DNA from 2 places in the Gluconacetobacter diazotrophicus PA1 5 genome. Region 1 is predicted to be linked to the other one. Evidence: predicted binding sites of a transcription regulator. Region 1 holds the regulator's gene; the other holds the start of a gene.
What was found. The regulator LexA, encoded in region 1, represses DNA repair genes until DNA is damaged. The targets are predictions, from matches to a motif close to TGTTCTANNTANGTTC.

Region 2: a site for LexA is predicted at 3,560-3,575, ahead of GDI_RS13635 (ImuA family protein). Genes of this name have one in related genera too.

What each region holds. Positions count from the first base shown of each region.
Region 1 covers NC_010125.1:1,955,668-1,963,174, reverse strand. Annotated here, with positions in the region: gene kdsA (3-deoxy-8-phosphooctulonate synthase) at 1-445, shown strand, start outside; gene GDI_RS09180 (DUF3429 domain-containing protein) at 464-940, opposite strand; gene eno (phosphopyruvate hydratase) at 1,079-2,359, shown strand; gene GDI_RS09170 (FtsB family cell division protein) at 2,479-2,808, shown strand; gene rpmG (50S ribosomal protein L33) at 2,902-3,069, opposite strand; gene GDI_RS09160 (molybdopterin molybdotransferase MoeA) at 3,228-4,433, shown strand; gene lexA (transcriptional repressor LexA) at 4,622-5,383, shown strand; gene bioD (dethiobiotin synthase) at 5,400-6,824, opposite strand; gene GDI_RS09145 (alpha/beta fold hydrolase) at 6,821-7,495, opposite strand; gene GDI_RS09140 (aminotransferase class I/II-fold pyridoxal phosphate-dependent enzyme) at 7,479-7,507, opposite strand, start outside.
Region 2 covers NC_010125.1:2,970,213-2,977,719, reverse strand. Annotated here, with positions in the region: gene GDI_RS13650 (ThiF family adenylyltransferase) at 1-483, shown strand, start outside; gene GDI_RS13645 (SOS response-associated peptidase) at 712-1,353, opposite strand; gene GDI_RS13640 (ATP-dependent helicase) at 1,364-3,463, opposite strand; gene GDI_RS13635 (ImuA family protein) at 3,615-4,427, shown strand; gene GDI_RS13630 (DUF6504 family protein) at 4,351-5,877, shown strand; gene GDI_RS13625 (error-prone DNA polymerase) at 5,874-7,507, shown strand, end outside.

The DNA.
Region 1 (7,507 bases):
AACCGGGGCCGCGATCAACGTCAAGAAGGGGCAGTTCCTGGCGCCGTGGGACATGACGAATGTCGCGGCCAAGATCGCCTCGACCGGCAACGAGCGCATCATGCTGTGCGAGCGCGGGACCAGCTTCGGCTACAACACGCTGGTCAATGACATGCGCGGCCTGCCGATCATGGCGGCGACCGGCTATCCGGTCGTGTACGACGCCACCCATTCGGTCCAGCAGCCGGGCGGCCTGGGCGGATCGTCGGGCGGCCAGCGGGAATTCGCCCCCATCCTGGCACGGGGGGCGCTGGCGATCGGCGTCGCGGCGGTCTTCATCGAAACGCACCAGGACCCGGACAGCGCGCCCAGCGACGGACCGAACATGATCCCGATCCGGGACATGAAGGCCCTGGTCCAGCGCCTGGCCCAATATGACCGGCTGACCAAGGCCGGCACCCCGTAGGCCCCCCCCTGGCCCGCGTCATATCGCGCGGGCCAGCAGCGCCACCGCCAGACAGGTCATGATGACGGCGGTCATGCACAGCCGCAGCGCCAGATAGCCGGACGGCAATTCGCCCCGGCGCCAGGCCGCGCGTTCGGCCAGGAACAGCCCGGCAAATCCTGCCAGCAGGATCGCCAGGCCCGCCCCCGCATGCCCCAGGAACGTCGCCAGGATGGCCAGCCAGCCTACGGGCAGCGGAACACCGCCGGTGAGCATGCGGCGGTTGTCGGTCCGCGTCGTAGGCGATGCCGTGACGACGGCCGGGCGGTCCAGTGCCAGCCCCCAATGGACCGCGCCGCTGAAGGCCAGCATCAGGGCCAGATACGCCACCAGCGCCATCGTCAGGCCCGGCAACGGCCGATCCGAAGGATAGAAGAGGAGCGCCGTCGCACAGACGATGGCTGGAAACGGGCTGGCGATCCCCATTATGATCGCCAGCAGAGGCAGGCGCTTCATGTTCTTCTCCGTCTGGTCCTGCTATGGTCCCGCCGTGACCGAAGGGGAGGGCCCGGTCGCGGTCGCACGTCCCGGTCGAACCTGCAACGGGCCCAATATCCACAAACCCCAATATCCACAAACCGAGGAAGCAGAGTCATGAGTGCTATCGTCGATATCGTCGCGCGCGAAATCCTGGACAGCCGCGGCAATCCGACTGTCGAGGTCGATGTCGAACTGGCGTCGGGTGCCAAGGGACGCGCCGCCGTTCCGTCGGGCGCATCCACCGGCGCGCATGAGGCCGTCGAGCTTCGCGACGGCGACAAGTCCCGATTCGGCGGCAAGGGCGTCCTGAAGGCGGTCGAGCATGTCGAGACGGAGATCCTGGAGGCCCTGCAGGGCGCCGAATCAATGGACCAGGTGGCGATCGACGAGGCGATGATCGACCTGGACGGCACGCCGAACAAGGCCCGCCTGGGCGCCAACGCCATCCTGGCGGTATCGCTGGCGGTGGCCAAGGCCTCGGCCGAGGAACTGCAGATCCCGCTCTATCGCTATGTCGGCGGCGTCTATGCCCGCACCCTGCCGGTGCCGATGATGAACATCGTCAATGGCGGCCAGCATGCCGACAACCCGATCGACATCCAGGAATTCATGATCCAGCCGGTGGGCGCCCCCACCCTGGCCGACGCGGTGCGCGTGGGTTCGGAAATCTTCGCCCAGTTGAAGAAGAACCTGTCGGCCGCCGGCCATAACACCAATGTCGGTGACGAGGGCGGCTTCGCCCCCGGCCTGAAATCCGCCGACGACGCACTGGGCTTCATCACCAAGGCGGTCGAGGCCGCCGGTTACCGCCCCGGCGACGATGTGACCTTCGCGCTGGATTGCGCTGCGACCGAATTCTACCGTGACGGCCTCTATGTCATGGAAGGCGAAGGCAAGACCCTGGATTCCGCCGGCATGGTGGCCTACCTGGCCGACCTGGCCGCGCGCTACCCGATCGTGTCGATCGAGGACGGCCTGGCGGAAGACGACTGGGAAGGCTGGGCCGTGCTGACCGCGACGCTGGGCAAGACGGTGCAACTGGTGGGTGACGATCTGTTCGTGACCAATCCGGACCGCCTGCGCCGTGGCATCAAGGCCGGGGTGGCGAATTCGCTGCTGGTGAAGGTGAACCAGATCGGCACGCTGAGCGAGACGCTGGAAGCGGTCGAGACGGCGCAGCGCGCGGGCTATACCGCCGTGATGAGCCACCGTTCGGGCGAAACCGAGGATTCGACCATCGCCGACCTGGCCGTCGCGACCAATTGCGGGCAGATCAAGACCGGCTCGCTGTCGCGCTCCGACCGCACGGCGAAATACAACCAGCTGATCCGGATCGAGAACGAACTGGCCACTGCGGCCCGTTACGCTGGCCGGACGATCCTCAAGACGGCCTGATCGCGCGGAAAACGTACCGATCCGGCGGAAAGGGAGGGAAAAACTGTTCCCTCCCGCCACCGGATCGGGAATAGTTCGCGATGGAATTCGCTGAACGCGACAAGGGGGCGTACCAGACCATGCAGATCGGCCGGATGATTCGACGGGCAATCCGCATGGTCATTCCCCCTGCCCTGTTCATCGGCCTGACCGCCTATTTCGGCTGGAACGTCATGCAGGGCGACCATGGGCTGCAGAGCTACAAGGCGCAGCTGCAACTGCTGGCCGAGGCCCGGGCCGCCCAGCAGGACGCCATGGCGGAACAGCAGGTCTGGGTCCGTCGGGTGCGTGGGCTGAAGGAAAGCGCGCTGGACAGCGACACGCTGGACGAACGGGCGCGGGCGATGCTGAACCTGTCCCGACCCGATGAACTGGTCGTCCCCTACGGGGCGCACGAACACCTCTACTAAAGGGGAAACCCAACGAAAAAAGCCGGGGGTCCGATGGACCACCCGGCTTTTTTGTGCCGATTCCACGGGACATGTCCCGTAGAGCCCGCCTGCTTATTTGATCTTCGCTTCGCGGAAGGCGACATGCTTCCGCGCGACGGGATCGTACTTGCGCATTTCGAGCTTGCCGGTCTGGGCACGGGCATTCTTCTTCGTGACGTAGAAATACCCGGTGTCCGCCGACGAGACGAGCTTGATCTGAATCGTGTTACTCTTGGCCATGGAATCCTCAGCACTGCTCCGCCGCTGCTGGAACAATCAGGTGCAGCAGTGGTTCAAGTCGGCGGAAAATGCGCATACACAGCCCCGAGGTCAAGCGTTAGTCGCACCGATCGTCCAGATATGTGTGATTCGCGCCAAAACGGGGGAGAACGGGACCAATGCTGAGCGTGTCCGAGGCCCAGGAGCGAATCCTGGCGGAACTGATTCCCATGGGGCCGGAACTCGTGCCCCTGGCCGAGGCCTGGGGGCGCGTCGCGGGGGCCGGCATTGCCGCGCGACTGGACAATCCGCCAGCCGATATTTCGGCCATGGACGGATACGCGGTCCAGGCGGCGCACTGCCGGGCCGGTACGACCCTGCCGGTGATCGGCGAGAGCCCCGCCGGCCACCCCTTCCCCGGCGTCGTCACCCCGGACGGGTGCGTGCGGATCTATACCGGCAGCGTGATGCCCAACGGGGCGGACAGCGTGCTGATCCAGGAAAACGCGACCGAATCGGACGGGCGGATGACCGCGAGCGCGGACGCCCAGGCGGGCCGGCACATCCGGCGGCGCGGCCAGGATTTCGCCCTGGGGCAGATCGTGGTGGCCCCCGGACGGCTGCTGCTGGCGCGCGAGGTCGGATTGATAGCGGCGGCCAATCACGCATGGGTTCCCGTCCACCGGAAGCCGACCGTCGCGATCCTGGCGACGGGCGATGAAATCGCGCTGCCGGGAGAGACGATCGCGCCGGGGGGAATCGCCAATTCCAACGCCCCGATGCTGGCGGCGCTGGTCCGGGCCTGTGGCGGAACGCCGGTGATGCTGCCGATCGCGCGCGATGACGAAGCCGAGATCGCGCGGCTGGCCCAGGGCGTCGAGAGTGCGGACCTGCTGCTGACCGTGGGGGGGGCGAGCGTCGGCCGCTATGATCTGGTGCAGCGGGCGCTGGAGCGGATCGGGCTGTCGGTCGATTTCTGGAAGATCGCGATGCGTCCGGGCAAGCCGCTGATGCATGGCCGAATCGGCCGGGTGCCGGTGCTGGGCCTGCCGGGCAATCCGGTGGCGGCCATGATCTGCGCCATCGTTTTCGCCATGCCGGCAATCCGGGTACTGGCGGGCCGCAGCGACCCGATGGTGGCGTACGACCTGGCGACACTGGGGGGCGACCTGCCGGCGAACGACCATCGGGCGGACCATCTGCGTGCCCGGCTGGACCGGGCGGCGGACGGCAGCCTGCTCGCCACCGCGTTCCCGCGACAGGATTCGGCCATGCTGCGCACCCTGGCGGACAGCCAGGCGTTGATCCTGCGCGCCCCCCACGCCCCTGCGGCCCGGACGGGCGAGCCGTGCCGGATCATCCGCCTGGATACGCTGTCCATCTGAGATGGCTGACCGGAAATGCGCGCTGCGCGGCACTCTCGCCCACCAGCCCACATTTCCGGGCAGCCTCCGAGGGCTGTTGACGGCGCAGGGGGAACCAATATAGAACATCGGCATTAGGTTTCCTGTTTGTTCCATGCCCTGGTAACGGATCGGCCAACCATCGGAACAGTACGATCACGGGGGTGCCAATGCTGACGCGCAAGCAACATGAACTGCTGCTGTTCATCGACCGGCATCTGAAACAGACGGGCTTTTCACCCTCCTTCGACGAAATGAAGGATGCGCTGAACCTGCGGTCGAAATCCGGCATCCACCGCCTGATTTCGGCGCTGGAGGAGCGGGATTTCCTCCGTCGCCGTCACCACCGCGCCCGCGCCCTGGAAGTCCTGCGCCTGCCGGAAACCATGCCGGCCGCCACCGGCAAGCCGCCCCTGGCGGAATCCGGTCCCCCGCCGGTCACCGCACCCGCCACCGACGAGTCCGCTGCTGCCGAATCCTTCGTGCCCAATGTCATCAAGGGTGATTTCGCCAACCGGCTGGCGGGGGCGTCCGTTGCGACCGAGGCCGGGGCGATTCACCTGCCCTTCTATGGTCGGATCGCCGCCGGCCAGCCGATCGAGGCCCTGCGTGAAACCGGGGCGCAGATCGAGGTTCCGATGAACCTGCTGGGCCATGGCGAGCATTATGCGCTGGAAGTCGCGGGCGATTCGATGATCGAGGCCGGAATCCTGGACGGCGATACGGTGATCATCCGCCGGGGCGACGTGGCGCAGAACGGACAGATCGTCGTCGCGCTGATCGACGACCAGGAAGTCACGCTGAAACGGCTGCGCCGGCGCGGCAGCACCATCGCGCTGGAACCGGCCAACGCGCGCTACGAGCCGCGCATTGTCCCGTCGGACCGGGTCCGAATCCAGGGCCAGCTCGTCGGCCTGCTCCGCCGGTATTGACCGGGACGGACGGGTTTCAGGGATAGCACCACAGATCGTCATAGGACGGCAGCAAGCCGGCCAGGTTCGCGACCTGTTCGGGACCGACCTGATCCAGATGCGGAAATTCCGCTAGGACGCGGGCCCCGCCGAACAGGGTGATCGCCCGCCGTGCCTCGCGCGACGGCTGTCCGTTCAGGATCACGCCGGCGACGGCCAGGCCGCGTGACCGCAGGGCCTGCAGGGTCAGCAGCGTATGGTTGATCGTACCGAGCTGGCTGCGGGCCACCACCACCACCGGCAGGGCGAAACGGACCATCAGGTCGATCATCATGCAGTCGCGCGTAATCGGGACCATGACCCCACCTGCCCCTTCGACCACCACGGGACGCGCGTCCCGGGCGGGCGGGAGTACGATCCGCGCGGCATCGAGCGTGATCCCGTCCTGCTCCGCCGCGTCGAAGGGTGACAGCGGGGCCGGAAGGACCACGGCGGGCCGGGCGATCCGGGCCGGGTCCACGCCGCACAGCGCGGCAATGGTGACGCTGTCGGCGGTGTCCTCGGCAATGCCGGTCTGTAGCGGCTTCCAGTAGGACGCATTCCAGGCCTGGACCAGGCACGCCGCCGCCAGTGTCTTGCCGACCTCGGTATCGGTACCGGTCACGAACACGCCCCGGCGCGACGGCGTGCGAAACAGGCCGTATCCGATCTCGTAGGTCGCGGTAACGCCGCCCCGGTTGTCCAGATCGCGCAACAGCCGGCGCATCGTGCCCGGCCCCGCGGGCCGTGCGCCGTCGCGCGGCAGGGATGCGCCGATCTGGCGCAGTTCGCGCACGAAATCCAGCGCGGATGCGGGATGGTCGATCAGCGTTTCGTGCCGCCATGACCCCACCCCGGCACCGGGCCAGTCGGCCTGCAGTTGCTCCAGGCCCGGATAGGACGGCACCGGGCAGTCCAGTCCCGCCGCCCGGTGCACCGCACGCCATTCCGCGAAGCTGCCGGCGCAGAGGGTGGAAAGCGCCATCATGCCGCCCGGCGCCAGCCGCGCGGCCAGGCGGTCCAGCGTTGCGGCGGGGTCCGTGAACCATTGCATCGACAGGCTGGAACAGATCAGGTCGAACCCCGTGCCGACCGATGCGGGATCTTCCGCGTCCACGACCGCATAGCGGACGTCCCCGCCCAGGGGCGTCAGGCGCGCGCGCGCGCGTTCGACCATTTCCGGCGCCAGATCGGTAACCGTCAGGATGGCATCGGGGAACAGGCGGCGCAGATGGGCGCTCAGGAAACCGGTGCCGCAACCCAGTTCGAGGATACGGGCCGGCGCCAGGCCACCGGCCGCATCGCAGGCGGCCCTGATCCGATCGGCCAGGCGCGCTGCCACCGACGCCTGGATGCGGGCGGCGGCGTCATAGGAGTCGGCACCGCCGAAACGGGCCGCGATCTGGTGCTTGCGCGGATTCATGGGGCGGCATCCATCATATGCGTAATCGCGGCGGCGCAGGCGTCGGGATGGGTCAGCGGCAGCAGATGGCCGCCATCCGCGATCCAGTCGACGGCAAGCCGGTCATGGAAACAGGCATCGGTCATGGCGGGCGAGACGATCGGGTCCACCCGCCCCGCCAGGACGGCGACGGGCGGCAGGGCGTCCGGGCTGGCCAGCAGCGGACGGGCATCGGCGTCGCGCAGGATCGCCAGGGCCCGGGCCAGCCGGCCGGGATCGGCCGCGCCCGGCGGTGGCGTGCCGATGCCCGCGCGGTCGCGAAAGGTGGCGACCACGCCGTCGGCGTTATGGTCCAGTCCCTGGACCATGCGGTCGATGACGCGGGCGGGAACGCCCTGCCGGTAATCCGCCGCCGCGCCGAACCGGGCGAAGCCGTTGATCAGTACCATGCCCAGGCAGGCCGCCGGCCGGTGCAGCAGCAGCCACAGCGCGCCCAGGGAATGGCCGACCGCGACGTAGGGTCGCGCGGGGCGCGCCTCCATGCAGGCGGGGCCGAAGAACCCGAAATCCAGCCTGACGGCATCCTGCCGCCCCAGCCTGTCCTGCACCGGTTGCCAGAAATCGGGCGTGAAGCCCCAGCCATGGACAAACAGCAGGCCGGGACGGAAGGCGGGCTCAGGGGGCAATGCCATGCTCCCGCGCCG
Region 2 (7,507 bases), 1.0 Mb from region 1:
CTCAATCGCTGGCATGTCCGGCAAGGGCGCGCACGGCCCGTTGTCTACGGGTGGACCGAGGCGCATGCCTGCGCTGGCCACGCCGTCGCCATCGGCCAGAGGGGGGGCTGCCTGCAATGTCACATCGGGCGCACCGGCGCGCCCGAACTCATGGCTGTGGAGTGGCCGGATGGCGGCGACATCGCTCAGGAGGAGCCGGCCTGCGGCGCGCACTATCAGCCCTATGGGCCGGTGGAGCTCGCTTACGTGAACGCGATGATCACAGAAGTCGCGCTGGACTGTCTTCTCGATCCACCGGCGCAATCATTCAGTCGCGTATTCGTCGCCGCGCCGCGCCGCATCGCGTCACTTGGCGGGCAGCTGACCGAACACTGGCGCTCCGCTTTTGGTGAAGTTGAAGAGGGCGTTCGGACGGTCGACCGACCTTGGCCTTCTGCTAATTGCGCAGCTTGCGGGCCTGGGCATCTCGACGAAGCTGCCTAATGCTGCCCCAAGATCGAGCTTCTCAGACCTCAGCCGACCAGCGACAGCGTTAAGCTGGGTCCGCTTCAAGCGCTAAACAGGCTTTGCAGCGATATCTTACCGTGCCTGCCGACGGACGCTTGTTGGATTTCGCTAAGGACGCCTCGAACGACTGAAATGGTGCGCGAAGCTGACATTCGGCCCCTCTGCCGCCAATGGCAGCTTTCCCCCCTCATCCCGGCTATCACCCTAGCCTTCAGGCGCGTTCACGAAAGCCAGCGCATCATCTGGCAAAGGCCGCTGAAACCGCACGGCGTCGAAGATGGGAGCTGTCAGCCAGAGGTCCAGTTCCTTGGGACGGGTGAGGATGACGGGCATCGCCTTCGGATGGACGCCGCCAACTTCCCGGTTGGCCTCGGTGGTGAGGAAACCGAACAGATCGTCCTCGGTTTCCCCGTCTGCGAGCTTGCGCACCGATCTCCACCGGCACCAGATCCCGGCAAAGAACGCCAGTTCCTCACCGTCAGCCCGCGCGAACCAGACCTGCCGGCTCTTGCCGTCCGGCAGATGCTCCGGCTCGGCAAACGCCGTCAGCGGCACCAGACAGCGATGCTCGACTCCAAGCCAGCGTCGCCACCAGGGCGAGTCCGTGTGGCGGATGTTGGTCACGCCGCGATCGACCTTCCTGCCTTTCAGCGCGCCGGGCGGCGTCGGCATCCCCCAGCGCGTCATGACCAGCTCTCGCCCGGCTTCGGAGTTGCGCACGATCGGCGCCATGCCGTTCGGCCAGATTTCCGGGAGCGGCGGCAGGTTGCCAGTCCGATCCGTCATGACGTTCGCCGCCTCGCGGATGGCCTGCTGGTTGGTCGTCATGCTGTAGAGGTTGCACATCGTCGGCTTCCTACGACCAGAGGGAACGCAGGCGCGCGCCCATGTCGATCCGCACGGACTTCACCGCCTCCTGCCGGGCCTGTTCCTCCGGCGCCACGATTGGCCAGGCGGTCGCGTGAAAGAGCGGCAGCATCTCGCGCGTGACGAAGCGCGTCCGCGCGGCATAGACATGCCGATCGCCCATCCCTTGCCCGTGGACGTAGAAACGCTGCGGGACCATCAGATCAAGGGCATCCTTCGCCCGCGTCATGGCGACATAGAGCAGGCGGCGTTCCTCCTCGATGTCGTCGCGTTCACCGGTGGCGAGGTCCGACGGGATGCAGCCATCCACCACGTTCAGCACGAACACGTTCTTCCATTCCTGCCCCTTGGCAGAATGGATCGTCGAGAGGATCAGGTAATCCTCGTCCAGCAGCGGCACGCCCGCCTGGTCGGAGGTCGCGTCCGGCGGATCGAGCGTCAGCTCGGTCAGGAACTTCTCCCGCGACGGATAGCCCCCGGCGATCTGCTCCAACTGCACCAGATCCGCCTGCCGCATGGTCGCATCCTCATGTAGCCGTTCCAGATGCGGTTCATACCAGGCGCGCACGGCGGCGATCTCGCCCGGCCAGCCGGTTTTGCCGCCACCAAGAGCCATGACCGTTTCCATGAAGCCCTGCCAGGCCTCGCCGCTCCGCATGGGCGCCTTCGTCTCGGCCAGCGCCTCGAGCGGCCGATCGCTCTCGCCCAGCGTATCAAGCACCCTGCGCGCGGAAGTCGGCCCCACGCCGGGCAGAAGCTGGAGCACCCGAAAGCCCGCGATCCGGTCACGTGGGTTCTGCGCGAAACGCAGCACGGTCAGCACGTCCTTCACATGCGCGCTGTCGAGAAACTTCAGCCCGCCGAACTTCACGAACGGGATGTTGCGCCGGGTCAGTTCGACCTCCAGCGTGGCGCTGTGATGCGAGACGCGGAACAGCACCGCCTGCTCCTTCAGCGCCGTGCCGCCCTCACGCTCCTCCAGCACCCTGCCCGCGATATAGTCGGCCTGCGCGGTGTCGTCGGCGATCGTCACCAAGCGCGGGCGCTCGTCGGATGCCCGTTCGGTCCAGAGATCCTTGGTGAAGCGCTCGGCCGCTTCGCCGATCACCGCGTTGGCGGCGTCGAGGATCGGCTTCGTGGAACGATAGTTCCGGTCCAGCGTCACGATCCGCGCCGGCGGATCGAAGGCGGCCGGGAAGTCGAGGATGTTGCGCACCGTCGCCGCCCGGAAGGCGTAGATGCTCTGCGCGTCGTCGCCCACCACCGTCAGGCCGCGCCCGTCGGGCTTCATGCCGAGCAAGATATCGGCCTGGAGCCGGTTGGTGTCCTGATATTCGTCGACGAGGATATGGTCCCATCTGCCGCCGATATCGGCGGCAAGCACGGGCTCGGCGACCATCTGCGCCCAGGCCAGCAGCAGATCGTCGTAATCCAGCACGCCCTGCGCCTGCTTCGCTGTCACATAGGCGGCGAAGAGCTGTTTGAGCTGCGCCTCCCATCCGGCGCACCACGGATAATGCTTCAGCAGCACATCGCCGAGCGGAACGCCGGAGTTCACGACACGGGAATAGATGGCGAGGCACGTCCCCTTGGCGGGGAAGCGCTTCTCGGTCTTCGAGAAGCCGAGATCGTGGCGGACCAGGTTCATCAGGTCGGCGGAATCCTCCCGGTCATGGATGGAGAAAGCCGGGTCCATGCCGATCTGCTCCGCATACTCCCGCAGCAGCCGGGCACCGATGGAATGGAACGTCCCGGCCCAGGCCAGCGCGTCGGCCAGAGGTCCGGCCTTGTCGCCGAGAACGGCGCGGCAGATGCGCTCCACCCGCCGTGTCATCTCGGTGCTCGCGCGACGCGAGAAGGTCAGCAGTAGGATGCGGCGGGGATCGGTGCCGGTGGCGATCAGATGGGCGACCCGGTGGGCGAGTGTATTGGTCTTGCCCGATCCCGCGCCGGCGATGACCAGCAGCGGGGGTGAGCCGCCTACGTCGGGCGCGACTCCGGCCCCATGCGTGACGGCTTCGCGCTGGGCGGGATTGAGCCGGGCCAGCGGATCGTCCGCGATCGCGTCCCTGGAAATCTTTGGAGTCAAATCCTTACGCCATCCTCATGCGCGGTCCGGTCCGTGCGTCGCCGGCCATCATGGCACGGACAACGGAATTATGCCTTGACTCTCGCTGTCGATCCAGAACAAAGCACGAACAAAAGACCCTCTCTGCCGGAAAGACCGATGGATCCCTGACATGGCCACGCCCGCTCCCAAACCGCCGCTCGACGCCTTGCGCGAGCAGATCCGCCGTCTGGAAGGGCATGCGGACCGCCGACGCACGGTCCTGCCCTTTGGTGTGCCGAACATCGATCGCAGATTGCCGGGCGGGGGACTGGGACTCGGCGCGCTGCACGAGGTGGCGGGCGGCGGCAACGACGCGCTGAACGCGGCCGCGGCCGCGCGTTTCGCCGCCGGCATCGCCGCACGTACCAGGGGCCAGGTCCTGTGGATCGTCTCGGCCGCCGATCTGTTCGCGCCGTCCTTGCAACAGGCTGGGCTTGACGCCGCGCGGGTGATTTTCGTCGAGGCCGGAACCGATCGGGACGGGCTGGCCTGCTTCGAGGAAGGACTGCGTCATCCGGGCCTGGGCGCGGTGGTGGCTGAGGTCGGCCGCCTGACCATGACGGCCTCGCGTCGCCTGCAACTCGCCGCCGAAAGCGGTGGTGGCATCGGCCTGGCGCTCCGGCGCTGGCGGCGGCAGACCGACGCGGCCGATTTCGGCCAGCCGACGGCGAGCACCACGCGTTGGCGCGTCTCGCTCCAGCCGTCGGCCCCGTTGCCGGTACCGGGCGTGGGCGAGAGCCGATGGCTGCTGGAACTGATCCGGACACGCTCGGGCGAGAGTGCCGATTTCGAGGTGGAGATGCGGGATGGACAGGCAGGATTGCGGATCGCCGGCGACCGGGGCGGGGGCACGGCCGAGGCGGCGGATCGTGTCTCTCTGGCTGCCGCTCTGGGCCACCGATCGCCTGCGCCGCGAATTGGGCGACGCCGCACCTCCGCCTGAGACGCCGCTGGTGCTGGCCGGCCGCGACGGCAATCGCCGCGTGGTGCTGGCCGCCGACCGCGCCGCCCGCAGGAGCGGGGTGACGCTTGGAATGCCGGTCGCCAAGGCACAGGCGCTGGTTCCCGGCCTGGCGGTTCAGGACGGCCAGCCCGACGCGGACCGTGCGGCGCTGGAGCGGCTGGCGCTGTGGCTGCAACAGCGGGTCAGTCCGATCGTGGCGGTCGATAGCTCCGGCGGAACGGCGGATGGGCTGGTTCTCGACACGACAGGAACCGATCATCTCCATGGTGGCGAGGCGGTGATGCTGCGCGATCTTGTCCGCCGCCTGCTGGGGGCCGGGATCACCGCGCGCTCCGCGGTCGCCGACACGCTGGGGGCGGCCCACGCTGTGGCGCGCGTCACACCGGGCACGGCGATCGTCGTTCCTCCGGACGGGAGCGCCGCCGCTTTGGCGGATCTGCCGGTCGCGGCACTCCGCCTGCCCGCCGCCACCGTCGCCGGCCTGCAGGATCTCGGCCTGACGCGCGTGCGCGATCTGGCCGCTGCCCCGCGCGCGCCGCTGGTGCTGCGCTTCGGCGCAATTCTGGCCCAGCGGCTCGACCAGGCCTATGGCCGGATCGACGAGCCGATCCTGCCGATCCGGCCGGTCGATCCCGTCGCGGTGTCGCGCAATTTCGCCGAGCCGATCGCCGCCGCCGAAACCATCGCACGGTATATCGGCAAACTCGTACTGCCGCTCTGCAGCTGCCTGGAGGAACGCGGCCTCGGCGCACGGCGCCTGGACCTGCTGCTGCATCGTGTTGACAGCGCGGTGCAGGTGGTCCGGGTGGTGCTGGCCAGGCCAATCCGTGATCCGAAACATATGTTGCGCCTGCTCTGCGAGCAGATCGAAACCATCGATCCCGGTTTCGGGATCGAGCGCATGGAGCTGGTCGCGGTGCTGGCCGAGCCGATCGGGCCGCGTCAGGCCGTGTCGTCCCTGATCGAGGAGCCGGAGGCCGATCTGTCGGGGCTGATCGACACGCTGGCCAACCGCCTAGGGGGTGCGGCCCTCTATCGCATGGTCCCGGTGGAGAGCGACGTGCCGGAACGCTCGGTCCGTCGCGTGCCGCCGCTCGAACCCGTGTCCGAGACGCGCTGGCCGGCGGATTGGCCGCGACCGACCCGGCTGCTGGCGCGTCCGGAGCCGATAGAGACCATGGCAATGCTGCCCGACCATCCGCCGGTGTTCTTCGTCTGGCGCGGCATCCGCCGCAAGGTGCGCTGCGCCGACGGACCGGAGCGCGTGTTCGGCGAATGGTGGCGGGGGGATACCGAACTGACCACGGCGCGGGATTATTTCCGGGTCGAGGATACGACCGGAGAGCGGTTCTGGCTGTTTCGCGCCGGTGACGGAGAACACGGTGAGACCGGATCGCAACGCTGGTTCCTGCACGGGATCTTCGCATGAGTGGCTCGGCACCACGCTACGCCGAGCTTCAGGTCACGAGCTATTTCTCGTTTCTGCGCGGGGTGTCGTCGCCTGGTGAACTGTTCGGCCAGGCGAAAGCGCTCGGGATCTCCGCGCTTGGCATCACCGATCGCAATTCCCTGGCCGGCATGGTGCAGGCGCATCTGGCGGCCAGGGCGTCCGGCGTCCGGCTGATCGTCGGTTGTCGCCTCGATCTGGAGGACGCGCCTCCCGTGCTGGTCTATCCGACCGACCGGGCCGCTTACGGCAATCTGTGCCGGCTGCTGACGCTCGGCAAGGCCCGGGCAGGGAAGGGGAAATGCCGCCTGCTCTGGCGTGATCTGGTGGCATGGGGCGAAGGCCTGCTCGCCGTGCTGGTGTCGGATGTCGCCGATGAGGAGTGTGCGGCGCATCTGCGGCGGTTGCGGGACGCATTCGGTGATCGGGCCTATATGGCGCTCACCCTGCGCCGCCGGCCCAACGACCAGATCCGGCTCTACGAACTGGTCAATCTCGCCCACGCCCAGCGCGTGAAGACAGTCGTCACCAACGACGTCCTGTTTCACACCCATGACCGGCGCATTCTTCAGGACGTCGTCACCTGCGTGCGGCACAACACCACCATCGAGCACGCCGGCTTCGCCCGCGAGCGTCACGCCGACCGCTATCTGAAACCACCGGCGGAGATGGCGCGGCTGTTCGCGCGGTATCCCGAGGCGATCGATCGCACGATGGAGATCGTCGCTCGCTGCCGCTTTTCCCTGGACGATCTGGCCTATCAGTATCCCGACGAGATCGAGATCCCGGGCCAGACCCCGCAACAAGCGCTGGAAGCCCTGACATGGCAGGCGGCGCGGGAGACCTATGGCGGCATAATCCCGCCGGACGTCGAGATGGTCCTCCGCCACGAACTCGCGCTGATCGGGCGCATGGAATACGCACCGTATTTCCTGACGGTGCATTCGATCGTCCGCGAAGCGAAACGCCGCGACATTCTGTGCCAGGGACGCGGCTCGGCGGCCAATTCCGCCGTGTGCTTCGTGCTCGGCATCACCGCCATCGATCCTTCGCGCACCACGCTGCTGTTCGAGCGGTTCATTTCCGAGGAACGGGGCGAGCCGCCGGACATCGACGTCGATTTCGAGCATGCTCGACGCGAGGAGATCATCCAATGGGTCTACGACCATTACGGTCGCGACCGCGCGGCGCTGACCGCCGTGGTGATCCGCTACCGCGCCAAGGGCGCGCTGCGCGACGTCGGCAAGGTGATGGGGTTGCCGGAGGATGTGATCGCGCTCCTGTCCAGACAGATATGGGGCTGGTCCCATCATGTTGACCCCGAAAAATTCGCTGGGACGGGGATCGATCTGACCGACCGGCGTATCCGCCTGACACTGGACCTGGCGCGCTGCCTGATCGGCGTGCCTCGCCATCTTTCACAGCACCCCGGAGGGTTTGTGTTGACCCGCGACCGGCTCGATGAACTGGTGCCGATCGAACCGGCGGCGATGGAGGACCGCCAGATCATCGAATGGGATAAGGACGATATTGATGCGCTGAAATTCATGAAGGTCGATATTCTGGCGCTCGGCATGCTGACCTGCATGAAAAAGGGGCTGGACCTACTCGC